Regions from separate parts of the Cohnella hongkongensis genome, predicted to be linked through region 1. Evidence: riboswitches for the same ligand, from Rfam matches in the RefSeq annotation. Region 1 holds a riboswitch; each other region holds the start of a gene.
The links. A riboswitch is a leader RNA that binds a small molecule or an ion and turns the genes downstream of it on or off. The one in region 1 is predicted to bind cyclic di-AMP.
Positions count from the first base shown of each region.

Region 2: it holds a riboswitch for cyclic di-AMP, as region 1 does, so the genes downstream of both, ACFO3S_RS02035 (TrkH family potassium uptake protein) here and ACFO3S_RS05220 (HAD family hydrolase) in region 1, are expected to answer to the same signal.
Region 3: it holds a riboswitch for cyclic di-AMP, as region 1 does, so the genes downstream of both, ACFO3S_RS23635 (KamA family radical SAM protein) here and ACFO3S_RS05220 (HAD family hydrolase) in region 1, are expected to answer to the same signal.

Region 1 is NZ_JBHSEP010000002.1:450,882-456,201, forward strand. It holds gene melA (alpha-glucosidase/alpha-galactosidase) at 1-983, opposite strand, end outside; gene ACFO3S_RS05215 (AraC family transcriptional regulator) at 1,133-2,008, shown strand; cyclic di-AMP (ydaO/yuaA leader) riboswitch at 2,121-2,262, shown strand; gene ACFO3S_RS05220 (HAD family hydrolase) at 2,380-3,042, shown strand; gene ACFO3S_RS05225 (mannitol-1-phosphate 5-dehydrogenase) at 3,084-4,259, shown strand; gene ACFO3S_RS05230 (BlaI/MecI/CopY family transcriptional regulator) at 4,378-4,752, shown strand; gene ACFO3S_RS05235 (M56 family metallopeptidase) at 4,755-5,320, shown strand, end outside.
Region 2 is NZ_JBHSEP010000001.1:450,117-455,436, forward strand. It holds gene ACFO3S_RS02020 (3D domain-containing protein) at 1-400, shown strand, start outside; gene ACFO3S_RS02025 (polysaccharide deacetylase family protein) at 407-1,180, opposite strand; gene ACFO3S_RS02030 (potassium channel family protein) at 1,236-1,904, opposite strand; gene ACFO3S_RS02035 (TrkH family potassium uptake protein) at 1,918-3,216, opposite strand; cyclic di-AMP (ydaO/yuaA leader) riboswitch at 3,347-3,530, opposite strand; gene ACFO3S_RS02040 (hypothetical protein) at 3,787-5,320, shown strand, end outside.
Region 3 is NZ_JBHSEP010000024.1:46,135-51,454, forward strand. It holds gene ACFO3S_RS23625 (ABC transporter ATP-binding protein) at 1-382, shown strand, start outside; gene ACFO3S_RS23630 (AI-2E family transporter) at 530-1,705, opposite strand; cyclic di-AMP (ydaO/yuaA leader) riboswitch at 1,809-1,948, shown strand; gene ACFO3S_RS23635 (KamA family radical SAM protein) at 2,147-3,331, shown strand; gene ACFO3S_RS23640 (outer membrane protein assembly factor BamB family protein) at 3,547-5,037, shown strand; gene ACFO3S_RS23645 (hypothetical protein) at 5,016-5,320, opposite strand, start outside.

The DNA of each region.
Region 1 (5,320 bases):
CCGCCGATCTTGAACGGAACGTTCGTCTCGATCGCCTCGAGGATGTAAGAGGCGTATTCGTGCGAGCGCTCGTGCTCCAGCCTGGAGTCGTTCAGCAGCTCTTCGCGCAGCTTCTCCCATTTGCTGATCTGCTCGACGCAGCGGCGCGGATATTCGTCCAGCGGAATATTAAAGCGCTCAATCAGCTCCGGATAGCTGCGCTTGATGAAGTATGGATGGTATTCGGCGTTGTGCTCCGAGGACTCGGTAATGTAGTAGCCGAATTTCAGCATCAGCTCGAACCGGACCATGTCGTGATGCTTCTCCTTCTGCTTCTCCGCCGCGCGCCGCTTGATCTCCGGATACAGATCGACGCCGTCCTTCGAGACCTCGAGCAGCCAGGCCATATGGTTGATGCCGGCGATCTTCGACTTGACGCCCGTCGCGTCCATGCCGAGATTGTCGAACAGATCCCGTACGCACACCTGCACGCTGTGGCACAGGCCGACCGTGTTTACGCCGCCGTAGGTATTCATGACGTTCGTCAGGACGGCCATCGGGTTCGTATAGTTCAGGAACAGAGCGTCCGGACAGACCTCGCGAATGTCCTTGGCGAAGTCGAGCATGACCGGGATCGTCCGCAGGTTGCGGAAAATGCCGCCGATGCCGACCGTATCCGCGATCGTCTGCCGCAGGCCGTACTTTTTCGGGACCTCGAAATCCGTGATTGTACATGGGTCGTAGCCGCCGACCTGAATCGCGTTGACGACGTATTTCGCTCCGCGAAGCGCCTCCTTGCGGTCGCCGTAGGACTTGATGACGCAGGTGCTTCCGGATGTCTTTTTGATGTTATTGAGAATGTTCTCGGAGTCCTTCAGACGAACCGGGTCGATGTCGAACAGCGCGATCTCGAAGCCTTGCAGCGCAGGCGTATGCATGACGTCCCCGAGCACGTTTTTGGCGAAAACCGTACTTCCCGCGCCGATAAAAGTAATTTTGGACAAGTCGATAACCTCCGGATAAATAAGATGATAAGCTACCTCCAATGTAATGCAAGCGCACTCGCAAGAATATGGAGGCATCGCGCATCTATATGGACATTTGTCGTTTGTTTGCTATAGTAGGAGCAAAAGACTTCAGGCAGGTGAGCGCCATGACTCCGGATCATGACGAATACGTCCTCGGCATGAACCCTTCTCCCTCCGGCGGTGAGCTGGCCGTTCTCTTCAGCGGGGAAGGCCAGCCGGTCCCTCTGCACAAGATGGGGCCAGCCGTTCACGATTATTATCTCATTCACACCGTGCTGTCCGGGTACGGAGATTTCACGATAGGGGGCCGGTCCTACCGCTGCGGCGCGGGAGACTCCTTTATGATTTTCCCGGGCGAGCTGTTCTCGTATCAGGCGGACGACAGAGCGCCTTGGCGCTATGCCTGGTTCGCCTTTGTCGGCTCCGGAGCCGCGGCGGCGATGGAGGCGATCGGCGCCTCTCCGGACAACCCGGTCGTAGCCGGCAGCCTGAATCCGCACGTCCGCAACGCCTACGAGCAGCTCCGGCGCTGCTTCGAGGGCTCGCTCGGAGCCGAGCTGTCCAATCTGGAGGCCGAAGGCTGGCTCCGCCTTCTGCTGCACCAGCTCGGCGCCGCCCGCGCCAAAAATCGTCTCGCGGCCCCGGCCGCCGCAGACGCCGACCATATCGTGAAGCAGGCGCTGCAATATTTGACGCTGCAGTACGCTCAGCCGATCTCCGTCTCGGGCATCGCCGGGATGCTCGGCTATCATCGAACCCATCTGTGCAAGCTGTTCAAGCAGGCGACCGGAATGTCGCCGATGCAGTACCTGCTGCAGATTCGCATGCAGCGGGCCGAGCTGCTGCTGGCCTCGCAGATGACGATTGAACAGGTCGCCTCGTCGGTCGGCTACGGGGACGCGCTTTATTTTTCCAAGAAGTTCAGAGCGTGGAGCGGCCACTCCCCCTCGGAATACAGAAAGGAGCTCCGGAAGCTTCCGGAATACGCCGGGAATCGGTGAGCGGCACTTATACGTAATATATGCGTTATTTAATTTGACTGAAAAGATTCTATTATGACTCTAACAACCTCTTTATGTTATATTTATTGACACATTTCTGTCGTTGATATATACTGAAGCTACGCTTAGTTTTCGGCGCCAACTGCCGAAAAGCGGGGGAACCATTATTGGGGCGAATCGTTCGCAGGCCGAACGTAGGGAGACCATCTTCCCGAGTCCGTCAGCTAACCTCGTAGGCATAAGATGGGGCTAATCTTTGCTTCGGATCATGAGGAAGCCGGGCCCTGACAACAGGGCTCTTTTTGTCATTTTCGCCCTCCGGACTCACCGGAAAGCCAATCCAGCGCGAAGGCGCGAAGGGAGACAGGTTCATGATCAAAGCCATTATTTTCGACTTCGACGGAACGATTATCGATACGGAGACCGCTTGGTATCAAGCGTTCCGCGAAGCTTATCTCTCGCACGGCGTCGAGTTGACGCTGGAGCAATATTCCCAATGCATCGGCACGAGCCTGCACCGCTTTAATCCTTACGAATACCTCATGACCGAGCTCGGACTGCCGATCGACAAAGAGGCGTTCCGCGAAAACATTCACGACAATCACGCCAAGCGGATGGAGGAGGAAACGGTCCGCCCCGGCGTGCTGAGCTATCTGGAGTCGGCCAAAGCTTTGGGCCTGAAGATCGGCCTGGCCTCCAGCTCCTCCGAGCAGTGGGTTCGCTCGCATCTGGATCGCCTGAAGCTGACGGACTACTTCGAATGCATCCGAACAGCCGATCACGTAAGCCGGGTCAAGCCCGATCCCGAGCTTTATTTGCAGGCGCTGAGCGGATTGGGCGTTCGTCCGGAGGAAGCGGTCGCCATCGAGGATTCTCCTAACGGAGCCAGGGCGGCTGCGGCGGCCGGATTGATATGCGTCGTCGTACCGAACGTGCTGACGGAGACGCTGAGCTTCCCCCGAGCCCACTATCGGGCCGATTCGCTGACGGACATTGATTTTCGCCGGCTCGTCGGCCGCGCCGCCGTATCCTGAGGCCCCGCAAGCAGATTGGAAGGAATGGAGGAAACGAGACCATGAAAGCCGTACAATTTGGAGCAGGCAATATCGGAAGAGGGTTCATCGGCTTGATGCTGTCCCGCTCGGGCTACGAAGTGTGCTTCGCGGCCCGCAACGGAAATCAGGTCAAGGCCCTCCAGCAGAAGAAGCGATACAAGGTTACCTTCGCCGGAGAACCGAAGCAGAGCATATGGGTAGACGGCGTCACCGGCGTCAATCTGAAGGACCGCGACGCCGTGATCCGCAAGGTGGCGGAGGCGGACGTCGTCACGACGGCGGTCGGCGCCTCCGCGTTGCCCGAGATTGCCGAGCCGATCGCCCGGGGAATCGAAGCTCGCCTCGCCAGCGATCCCCGGCCCCTGCTGGTGATGGCTTGCGAGAACGCGCTGAGCGGCAGCGCCCTGCTGCGCAGGTGGGTCATGCACCATTTGGCTCCGCAGTGGCAGCCGCTGGCGGAAAGCCTCATCCTCTTCCCGAATACGGCGGTCGATCGCATCGTCCCCCCGCAGCAGCATGCCGACCCGCTTGCCGTTCAAGTCGAGCCTTACTGCGAGTGGATTATCGAGCGGGTCCCGTTGATCGACCGCTTCCCGGCGATCGAAGGCGCTCGCTACGTCGATTCGCTTGAACCTTTCATCGAACGAAAGCTCTTTACGGTCAACACCGGGCATTCCGTCGCCGCCTACTATGGCTATCGCCAAGGGTACCGGACGATCCAGGAGGCGATGCAGGACGCCGATCTCCGCCGGAGCGTCGAGCGCGCGCTGGACGAGACGTCCCGCCTTCTGATCGCCAAGCACGGATTTCCTCCCGGCGAACATCGCCATTACGTTCGCAAAACGCTGCGCAGATTCGAGAATTCCGCCATCGTCGACAAGATCGTCCGCGTCGGACGCTCCCCTTTGCGCAAGCTGTCCCGGAACGAACGGTTCGTGCGCCCGGCGCTGCAGGCTCACGATAACGGCATTCCGGTTCCGCATCTGGCGTCCGCCATCGCCTCCGCGCTGCTGTACGACGACGACGGCGATCTCGAAGCGGTCATCCTGCAGACGTCCATTCGCCAAAGAGGCGCCGGACACGTGATCCGCAAGCATATGGGCATCCCCGATACACACGCCCTCCACCAGGAAATATTGAGCCGCTACGAACGCCTGAAAGCGAAAGCCTCCGTCCCTTCCGCCCGCGTACGCTAAACCTTACCCTCGGGCAGCTTGACAGATCAAGATTACAGTTGTAATCTATTCACGTAGACTACAACTGTAATCTTTTTTTGATGTCCATCACCGGTGATGAACGAACGGAGGAAGCTGCATGTCCGACTCTCCCCCCATCTCGGATGCGGAATGGGATATTATGCGGATCGTATGGCAATCGTCGCCATTAACGGCCGCCGACATTATCTCCCGTCTTAGCGGGAGCAAGCCCTGGAAGCCGAAGACGGTCAAGACGCTGATCGGCCGGCTCGTTCAGAAGCAAGCGCTCGGCTTCCGCAAGGACGGGCGGGAATATGCCTACTACCCCCTCGTGAACGAGGAGGACTGCGTTCGGGAAGCCAGCCGCTCCTTCCTCGACCGGATATACGGAGGCTCGCTTAAGCCGATTATGGTGCACTTCCTGGAATCCGGGAAGCTCTCTTCCGAAGACGTCCGGGAGCTGAAGGCGCTGCTCCGGGAAAAGGAGGAGTAGGCATGGAGCTCGCGGCGCGTCTGTTGGAGCGCGTGCTGATCGGTTCGGCGGAAGCGGCCGTTCTTGTCCTGCTTATCCTGGCCTTGCGGAAGGTTTGCCGCAAGGCGCTGTCTCCGGCGTGGAGCTATGCTTTATGGTTTCTGCTTCTAGCGAAGCTGGTCATTCCGCTGCTTCCGGAGGAGGCCGGAAGCCAGCTGCGCTGGATGGCCTGGCCGGGCGGCATCGAGGCGCGATGGCCGGATGGCGGCACGGTCGAGCCTCGCGTTCTTCCCGAGCCCGGAGCCGTGGTCTCGAAGGCTTCGGAACGGACGGAAGGGGCGGCGTCTCCCGCTCCTGCCGCCGGGCCGCGCGGAGCCGACCTGGCGCCAACCGGAGCGGTCGTTCAAGCCGCGGCTGCCGTATGGCTGGCGGGCGTCGCAGCCGTCGCTCTCGCGCTGCTGGCCGGCCATCTCAGGATGTCGAGGGCGCTTCGGCGGGAAGCCGTGCCGGCCGCCCCGCCCGAGCTCGAGCGGCTGTTCGCGCAGTTGCGGGGCAGCCTCGGCATCGGCTCGCGCGTCGGGCTTCGCCT
Region 2 (5,320 bases), on a different contig from region 1:
GAAGCTGACGATTCCCGGCGCCGCGAAGATTGCCCCTCTCCAGCAATCGGTCCAGACCGCTTCCGGGCAAGCGATCGAGTATTCCAAGGTGCTCGACGTCAAGGCAAGCGCCTACTCGGCTTCGGCCGAAGAGAACGGGAAGTGGGGCGCCGTCGACTACTTCGGCAATCCGCTTAAGCTGGGCACGGTCGCCGTCGATCCGTCGGTCATTCCTTTCGGCACCCGGCTTTACATTACCGGCTACAATTTCGCGGGCCTGCCGACTGGCGGCATGATTGCCACCGCTTCCGATGCCGGAGGCGCCATCAAGGGCAACCGGATCGACATCTTCGTTCCGGGCTCCCGCTCCTTCGTATCCGGCTTCGGCATTCAGAACGTCAAGGTGTACGTGTTAAAATAGGCAGGCTCAGTTCGCTTTCTTCTCGGGAAGATGAAGCAGTTCCGTCAGCGCGACCGGTTCGTAGTCGTTGGCGCGCAGCCAATCGATGATTCTCGGGAGCGCTTCGACCGTCCCCGCCAGACTTTGGCCGCTTCCTCCGCCGGCATGCATCAGGATGACGGAGCCGGGTCTGACTGCGCGGGTGACGTTGCGGAACACCTGGTCGGCGCTAATTTGCCGCCAGTCCGACGAGTCGACATCCCAATTGACGAACGTGTATCCTCGCTTCTTGGCCCACTCCAGCTGGCTCGGCACAATTTCCCCGTAAGGCGGACGCACAAGTCTCGGTCTGAACCCTACCGTACTTGCGATCACCTGCTCGGCCCGCATAATCTGGTCCTGCACCTTCGCCAGGGACAGCCTCGAGAAATCCGGATGGTTGTAGGAGTGGTTGCCGATATCGTGCCCTTCCCGATGAATACGCTTGACCAGCTCCGGGTACTTCCGCGCACGGGTGCCGACGACGAAGAAGCTGGCCCGAACGTCCTTCCTCTTCAAAATATCCAGCACCTTCGGCGTGTAACGGGGATCGGGAACGTCGTCGAACGTCAAGGAGACTTTGCGGGCCTCGCGCGAGGCCGACAGAACAAACACGCCTTCGTATCGGCGCTCCCATTCGGACCAATGCGTGCCGGACGGCTTCGCTTTCCCGTCGGCTACCGGCAGGCCGCCCCACAACGTTAAAAAGGTGACGGCGCTCGCCAGCACCATCACCGCTCTTCCCAGTCGCGACCTCTTCATCGCCATTCCTCCATCCCGCTCGTCATAGCTTTAGCCTGAGCGAACGGGATGCTTTTCATTCACCGGAATGAAAAGACTCCTGACACTCCTCGATCTGATCGTTCGTACCGATCAGCACCATGACGTCCTCCTTCGACAGCACATCCTTGGCGGCGGGAGCGATAATAATTCCCCCCGGCTTGTTAATCGCCACGATGCTGCAGCCGAACTTGCCGCGCAGGTCGACATCCGCCAGAGATTTGCCCGACCAGCACTGCGGCACCGCCAGCTCCGCGATCGTATATTTCTGCGACAGCTCAATGTAATCGAGCAGGTTCGGCGAGACGAGCTGGTGGGCGACGCGGACGCCCATGTCCCGCTCCGGATAGATGATCCGGTCGACGCCCATTCTCTCCAGCACCCGCCCGTGCAGATCGGATACCGCCTTGGCCACGACCTTCTTCACCCCAAGCTCCTTCAGCAGAATCGTCGCCAGAATGCTCGCCTGGATATCGTCTCCAATCGCCACGACGCCGCAGTCGAAATTCCGCGCCCCGATCGAACGAAGCACATCCTCCTCCGTCGCGTCCGCCATGACCGTATGCGTCAGCATGCCGGACATCTCCTGCACCTTCTCCTCGTCCCGGTCGACGCCGAGCACCTCGTAGCCCAGTCGGATCAGCTCCCGGCCCAGGCTGGAGCCGAAGCGGCCCAGTCCGATGATGACGAACTGATTTAATTTCATCCTTCTCCGTCCTCTACCCGATGATGATTTTGCCTTCCGCGTGACGATAAAGCGGCCGACCCGGCTTCGGTCCCAAAGCGTAGGTCAAGGTGAGCGGCCCCAATCGGCCGATAAACATCAGAACGATAATTGTCAGCTTGCCCGCCAGGCTCAAGCTGTCGGTCAGCCCCATGGACAGTCCGACGGTGCCGAACGCCGACGTCGCCTCGAATAAAATTTTCAGAAAGCTGGCATCCTCCGTCGTAGCGAGCACCAGCGTCCCGGTCAGCACGATGCCGATGCAGAACAGCGTTACGGTAATCGCCTTGTATACTCTCTCCTGGGCCAGCCGCAGACGGAACAGCACGACGTCCTCCTTGCCGCGCATCATCGCCAGCACCGCGCCGACGAGCACGGCGAACGTCGTCGTCTTGATGCCTCCGCCCGTCGAGCCGGGAGAAGCCCCGATAAACATCAGAATGACGATGAAAAATTGGGTCGCTTGGCGCAGTTCGGCAATTTCTACCGTCGAGACCCCGCCCGAGCGGGTCGTGACCGACTGGAACAGCGCGGACATCGCTTTGTAAGCAAACGGCTCGTCTCCGATTGTGCGCGAATTCGTGAACTCGAAGATCAGAATGACGATCGCTCCGACGGCGACCAGCGCGGCGGAGACGCTCAGCACGACTTTGGTGTGCAGCGAGAACTTGCGCTTGTGCCGGTAATCGAACAAATCCGCCAGCACGATAAAGCCGAAGCCGCCAAGAACGATGAGAGCCATCGAGACGACGTTCATGTAGACGTCTTCGGAATAGCCGATAAAGCTGTTGCCCTCTGCGGACAGATCGAAGCCCGCATTGTTGAAGATGGAGATCGCATGGAAAACGCCGTGATAGACCGCTTGACCGAACGGCATGTCGAAAGCGAAGCGGATCGTGTACAGCACCGCTCCGGCCAGCTCCAGCGCCAGCGCATAGAAGATCACCTTGCGTACGAGACGGACAAGTCCTTCGATGCTGCCCTGGTTAAGCGACTCCTGCAAAATCAGTCTTTCCTTGAGCGAAATCCGCCTTCTTAAGATGAGCGCAAACAGCGTGGCCATCGTCATGAAGCCGACGCCCCCGACCTGGATCAGCAGAAGAATCACCCAGTGGCCGAAGACGGAGAAGTGGGCGCCCGTATCGAACAGAACGAGGCCGGTCACGCACGTTGCGGAGGTTGCCGTAAACAGGGCGTCGACGAACGACAGCGGCTCCCGGCTCGCGGAAGCGATCGGCAGCATCAGCAGCAGCGCCCCGGTCAAAATAATCAAACTAAAACCGAGAAGCATCATCCTCGGAGGAAAAGCATATAACCAGCGCACCGCTTTTTTGAACACAATGATCCACCTCGACCCGTATCCCGCTGCTGCTTTCTGAATCACCAAAAAAGCACTGGAACCCCAGTGCCCTTCATGCACGCGATTCCTGTTCGTCTAACGCCTACGAGGTTAGCTGTCGGGTTCGGGCTCGAACAGGCTGCCCTATCCGCCGCGGTCTGTCGCGGTTTGGAATTCACCCCTGGACGCTCGAATACAATGAACCTGTACCCCGCGATCCGTATTGGGTCCCCCGTTTTCCGTCCTAGGAAATTCGGCCGATTTATTCCGGATAAAAAACGTACCCCCGCATTATAGCCCTTACGCTGAGCGGGAACAACGTCAAAAAGGGGGCAATCCGGCTCGTTTAGGCGGTTTAACGGATAGTTCTTCGAGAGTTTTGGCTTCGGACAGTCATTATCGTTCGGTTTGCTTTCATTTTCATTGAAAATGCGAGATACTTAATGAAAAAAAACGGCAGCTTCAAGCGCGAAGCCGTTGAATACGTTATCTTTGAATTTTACTGCTGGCGAGGAGAGAAACCGCATGATCGAAAATCGACCGACGCCGCTGGACAAACGTTGGGTTTGGACGGCTGCGATCGGGCTGGCGCTGTTTTTGCTCATTCAAGTCTTCCCGATAACGGGGCAGCTTTTCACGACGAATGCCTCCGCCGTGCTGACGAGAGCCGAAGCGGAGCGGAAGGCGATCGAATGGGCGAACGAGAAATTCGGCATTGAAGCTGCGGACGTGAGCAAGACGACGGTAACGCATATGACCGACAGCAAGGCGAACGGCTACTTGTCCAAGCATGGCCTGACCGCCTCGTACGACAAGCTGTGGGCGGCGGCGGCTCCGACGGACGTGTACGTCGTCGAGCTGACGATCAGCGGGTCCCCGGGCGCGCTGGCCGTCTCCGTCCATATGGAGTCGGGCAGCCTGGTCGCTTGGCGGCATTTGGGGGCTGACTTCGACGCCGGCTCCGCGAGCCGCGAGGAAGAGACGCGGCCTGCAGCCGAGCAAGCCGCCGCCGCGCTGCGGTACGCCGAGTGGTACGGCATTCGCGCGAACGACTGGGAATGGACCGGCGAATCCTTCGGCGATCGCGGCTTCGAGTATGTGTCCCGCTTATCCGCGATCGAGGAGGCCGAGCTCCGGCTGCGCGTCGATCTGCCCCCGTCGTTCCGTCCGGCGGACTCCGCGATTCCCGAATGGCAGGGAGGCGCAGTCGCGTATCGGGTCGATCTGCCGGCCTCCTTCGTCCGGTATATGGAGGACCAGGAGCGGTTGGCCGGCCATTTGTCGGTATTCGGGTTCATTTTGCCCCAGTTGCTGCTATTCATCCTTGCGATTGTCTACACGGGGACTCACGGCGGATATACCTCCTACCGAAGAGGCATTTTTCTTGCGACCGTCTTTTTTGCGCTGTATGCAGCCTTAACGTTTAACATGATCCCCGGATTGCGGGCTGGAACCTGGGAGTCTGGAGTCAGCGTGGGCGATCGGGTTAATCTGACCGTCAGCCTCGTCACTTATGCGGCAATGGCGCTGCTGACCTACTTCTCGGCCGTCGGCGGGGACGGTTTGTGGAAGTCGATGGGAAGGCCGCTCTGGCCGAGGTGGCGGGAGTCCGGCTACGGGGAGGCGGTGCTGAAGAGCATGAAGGAGGGCTACTTCCTCGCTTTTATTCTGCTGGGCGCCCAATCCGTCATTCTTCTTCTGCTGGAGAAAACGCTCGGCGCGTTCGCCTCGTCGGACGCCACGCAGTCGATGTATAACATGAGCCTTCCGCTGCTTCTGCCGCTGCTGGCCTGGTGCGCGGGCATATCGGAGGAGCTGCAGAGCCGGCTGTTCGGCATCGGAGTGTTCCGCAGCTGGTTCGTCGGTCTTGCCCGCAAGTGGACGGGGAGGGAGCCGTCCCGCAGATCAGCCGTCGTTCTGACGACGCTCGCCATCGTTCCCCCCGGACTGTTCTGGGCGCTCGGGCATGTCGGCTACGCGGTTTATCCGGTCTACACTCGCATCATTGAGCTTGTACTCCTGTCCTTCCTGTTCGGCTGGTTCATGCTGCGATTCGGAT
Region 3 (5,320 bases), on a different contig from region 1:
CTCGCTCGAGGAGATGATCAAGCAGCTGCCGGAAGGGATGGACACGATTATCGGAGAGCGCGGCGTCAAGCTTTCGGGCGGGCAGAAGCAGCGAATGGCGATCGCGCGGATGTTCCTGAAGAATCCGCCGATTCTCATCCTCGACGAAGCGACGTCGGCGCTCGATACCGAGACCGAGGCGGCGATTCAGCAGTCGCTGTCCGAGCTGTCCGTCGGCCGAACGACGCTTGTCATCGCCCACAGACTGGCGACGATCAGGAATGCGGACCGGATCGTCGTCGTGGACGAGAGCGGAGTCGCCGAGCAGGGCAGCCACCGCGAGCTGATCGCCTCGGGCGGCATCTACAGCAGGCTTCATCATGCCCAATATCAGCATGCGTAAGCGGCGCGGCCCAAACGGCCCCGTCTGCCGGACGTCGAAATCGTTTGCTTGACATTGCATATTGCACAGCGGAAAAAAGGCGGTGGGGAGGGGTTGCCTCCTCAGCGCCTTGGCACATTTCGGGTATTCCGCCCTAAGAGGCGTCCGTCAGCTCTCGGGGCGGCTTGGCGCTTCCGCCGCGCCGGGCGGCAGCTCCTCCTCGTACAGCCCCGTGCGGCGCTTGAACCAGCGAAACAGATGGGTGAAGATCACCTTCAGAATGGCGTAGCCCGGAACGGCCAGAATGATGCCGATGATGCCGAACAGATTGCCGGCCGCGATAATGACGAAGATAATCGTAATCGGGTGGACGCGCATCGTTTTTCCCATAATCTGGGGAGAAATGAATTTGCCCTCGATCAGCTGAACGATCGTCCAGATGACGATCATCTTCACGAGCATGATCGGCGAGGTCATCAGGGCGACGATCAACGCCGGCGTAATTGCGATCGCCGGTCCGAGATAAGGCACGATGCTCGTGCAAGCGGCGATGACGGCGAGCACGAGAGAGTAATCGAGACCGATAATGAGATACCCGATATAAAGCAGCACGCCGATGCAGGCGCTGACGATAATCTGGCCGCGGATATACGAGCTGATCTGATGGTTCATCTCGAGCATGACGCCGAAGGAGCGGTTTCTCAGCCGGGTCGGCACGAATCCGAGCACGAACGGAGCGAGCTTCTTGCGATCCTTGAGCAGATAGAACAGGATAAAGGGCACGGTGATGATCGCCAGCACCGTTTCCGTAATTTTGCCGACGAGGCTTCCGATTCCGGACCAGGCGTTGTTCAGAATCGCGGACGCTCTCGTGGAGAAATCGTCTGCCAGCTTGGCGGTATCGATGCCGATCATCTCTTGCAGCTGATTGAAGTACTCGTTGCCGATCAGCTCCTCGAACTTTAATTGAGCGTTCTGGGTGTAGGTCGGGAACTGGGTGATCAGACTCGAAATTTGCTGGCTGAGCATCGGCACGACTTTCATGACGGTAAGCGTCAGAACGGCGATAATGACGAGATAAAGCGCGACGATCGAATAGACGCGCTTCACTTTCTGCTTCTCCAGGTAGTCGACGATCGGGGTGAGCAGGTAATAGACGACTCCCGTCAGAAGGAAGGGCAGAAAAACGGTCTCCAAAACGACCTTGAACGGATGAAAGACGTACGAGATTTTCTCCAGAATGAAAATGTTCAGACCGATCAGCAGAATGACGACCAGAAACAGAACGACTTTCCGGTCGATCAGAGCCTTGAGCGTGTCCGAAAGTTTACGGGCATTGTGCATCGAGTCTTCCTCCTTGTTTCTTCCATTGTAACCGACGCGAAACCCGCCTTACAATCGCATCCGGGCTTTTCCGGCGGTTGACAGGGCGAAAGGATTATTTTATAGTTATTTTAAGCTTAGTTTCCGGAATATTCCGGAAAGCGGGGGAACCATTCTTTTGGGGCGAATCATTCATGGCGAATGTAGGGAACCATCTATCCCGAGCCCGTCAGCTAACCTCGTCTGCACTGGATGGGTCGGATTGTCATGGGCAGGATAAGCTGCGCATTCTTTTGACCCGTTGAGGGTCTTTTTCTGTCTCTATAGGCCCTTGTTCGCAGTAGGGGATGGTCTGCTGCGCGCGGGGCTATTTTTTGTCTTCGGACGGAAGGAGGGCAAAGCGGGGCTTGGAACGGATTCGTTCTCGAATTCGACTGAATATACGTGGAGGAGGAATGCCGAATGGCGCAACCAAAGTATATCACCGATATCGGAAAAATCTCTCACATCCCCGAGGAACAGCGTGAGAAGCTAAAGGAAATTACGGAAAAGTTCGTGTTCCGCGTGAACGACTATTATCTGGGACTGATCGATTGGGAGGATCCGAACGATCCGATCCGCAAGCTGGTCATTCCGAACGAGGGCGAGCTGGAGGAATACGGGCGCTGGGACGCCTCGGACGAGGATACGAACTACGTCGTCAAGGGCTGCCAGCACAAGTATTCGTCGACCGCGCTGCTGATCGTTTCCGAGGTGTGCGGCGCGTATTGCCGCTACTGCTTCCGCAAGAGACTGTTCCGCAACGACGTCAAGGAGGCGACGTCGGACATCGAGCCGGGCCTGCAATATATCGCCAACCACCCGGAGATCAGCAACGTGCTGCTTACCGGCGGCGACAGCCTCATTCTCGCGACGCCTAAACTGCGCGCGATATTGCATAGATTGCGCGAGATCGATCATGTCCAGATTATTCGGCTCGGATCGAAGATCCCGGTCTTTAATCCGATGCGCATCTACGAGGACGAGGAGCTGCTGGCGACGATTCGCGAGTTTTCCAGCGCGGAGAAGAGAATTTACGTAATGGCTCATATCAACCATCCGCGCGAGATTACGCCGCAAGCGGTCAAGGGCTTCCAGGCGCTTCACGACGCCGGAGCGATCGTCGTCAACCAGACCCCGGTGCTGCGGGGCATCAACGACGATCCGGAGGTGCTCGGCGAGCTGCTCGACCGGCTCAGCTGGGCCGGCGTGACGCCGTATTACTTTTTTATCAACCGTCCGGTAGCGGGCAACAACGATTTCGTGCTGCCGCTGGCCAAGGTTTACGACATCGTCGAGAAGGCGAAGGCCCGCACTTCCGGACTCGGCAAGAGGGTGCGCCTGTCGATGAGCCATACGTCGGGCAAGATCGAGATTTTGGCCATCGAGAACGGCAAGGCGTATCTGAAGTATCACCAGTCCCGCGAAGGGAACTACGGGAAGTTCATGGTGCTGGATTGTCCCGACGACGCTGCCTGGTTCGACGATCTTCCGGGAAGCGAGCGCTACTGGAAGAAGCCGGCCAAGCGGACGAAGGAGGTCGTCTCCGTGAACGAGCTGCCCGACGTTCCCCGCAAGCGGGAAAGAAGGGCGGAAGTGCCGAGCTGACGCAGCCCGCCTTTCAAAGAGTATAGGACCGTCTCGCAAGCCGGGCGACAGCGCCTTCGACAGCTTGCCGGACGGTCCTTTTTTCGCCCGTTCCGCCGCGCATTCAACCGATTCCGACAAAGGTTCCTCGTTTTCCCGTTTGACCGTTTGACATGCTTCTCCTGCCCCGGAAGGTAAAATCTATTCATTGCGAGACAGGGGAGGCTGGAACGGGGATGGGAAGAGGGAGCGCAGCGGTCATATTTCTCCTTGCGACGCTGCTTGCGGGGCAGGGAATCGCGGAAGCGAACGGCGTTCAGAACGGGCAATGGAGCGGCAAGCTCGCCGGCTCCCGAGCGTTTCCCGACACTTATACGGACGTGGAGGGCGTGCTCACTTTCCGCGGCGGCGGAGAGCGAAGCCGACCCTCCTTCGGCACGGTGCAGATGCGGACCTACCGGCCCAAGATCGCGTGGGAAAAGCGGACGAGAAGCAGCTCGTGGGGAGGCGGCGCCGGGTGGACGGGACAGCCGGCGATCGTCAGATGGAAGCCGGAGGTGCTTCGCACCATGAACGTGAAGGCGAAATTCCGCACCAAGCCGGATTTTACGGAAGTGATCTATGCGTCGCTGGACGGCTACGTCTATTTCCTGGAGCTGGAGACGGGGGAGGAGACGAGAAGCCCGATCAAGGTCGGAAATCCGTTAAAAGGCAGCGTGTCCGTCGACCCCCGCGGTTATCCGCTGCTGTACGTGGGCGAGGGGGTTCCGGAGAACGGGACGATCGGGTTCAATCTGTACAGCCTGACCGACCAGAAAAGGCTGCTGCGCGTGAACGGCATCGATTCGTTCGCCTACCGGAAGTGGGGGGCCTTCGACAGCTCCGCCCTGTTCAACCGGCTCGACGATACGCTGACGGTGGGCGGGGAGAACGGCTTGTTTTATCGCATCCAGCTGAACACCGCGTTCGATCCGAAGCGGGCAGCGCTCTCGATCAAGCCGGTGATCCATAAATTCAGATATAAAATCGCCGGCAACGGCTATCCGGGCATCGAGAACTCCGTCGCCGCTTACGGCGATCTGGCTTACTTCGCCGACAACGGCGGCAGCCTGGTGGCCATGAACGTGCGGACGAACGAGCCGGCATGGGCGCTTCCGCCTTTGGACGATACGGATGCGACGATCGTCGTCGAGGTCGAGGAGGGCGTGCCGTTTTTATACACGGGAACGGAGGTCGACAAGCAGGGGAGCAAAGGCTTTGCCTATTTGCGCAAAATTAACGGCCTGACCGGCAAAGTCGTGTGGCAGGCGAAATACGAATGCCTCTCCGTCGTCGGAGACCGCCCCGTGAACGGCGGCATGCTGGCGACTCCCGTTGTCGGCAAAGGAGAGATATCCGATCTCGTCGTATTTACGCTTGCGCGGTACGGCACGCTTGGAGCCGGACTTATGGTCGCGCTGGACAAAAAAACCGGCAAAGAAACGTGGCGGCTGCCGATGAAGCGCTACGCCTGGTCGTCGCCGGCCGACGTCTACGACGCTTCCGGCCGCGCCTACTTGATTCAGGCCGACTCCGCCGGCGTCGTCTCCGTCGTCTCGGCGAGAGAGGGCAAAGTACGGGGGAGCCTCGCGATCGGGGCGAACATCGAAGCTTCTCCGGCCGTGTTTAACGATTATGCCGTCGTCGCTTCCCGGGGCGGCAAGCTTTACGGAATCAAGCTGGAATGATCGGAGGTCAGCCCGACGATGCGCCAGGGCAAGCCGGCGGAGCTTCTTACGACCTCGAAGCGCAGCTTCGCGCGAACCGCTCCCCGTTCCTTCGTCCGAACGAGAACGGGCAGCTCGACTGCCGCGGACAGCTGATCGTCCGGCTCGTCCGACAGCGGCATCCGGCGGCGCTCGATGCGGATCGATTCCAGCCGGTCGAGCAGCCGATTCAGTGCCTCCATGCGCTCGTTAGCCGCTTCCGGCCAGAGCAGGCGGAGCATATCGCCGTCCTTCCGGTTCATCG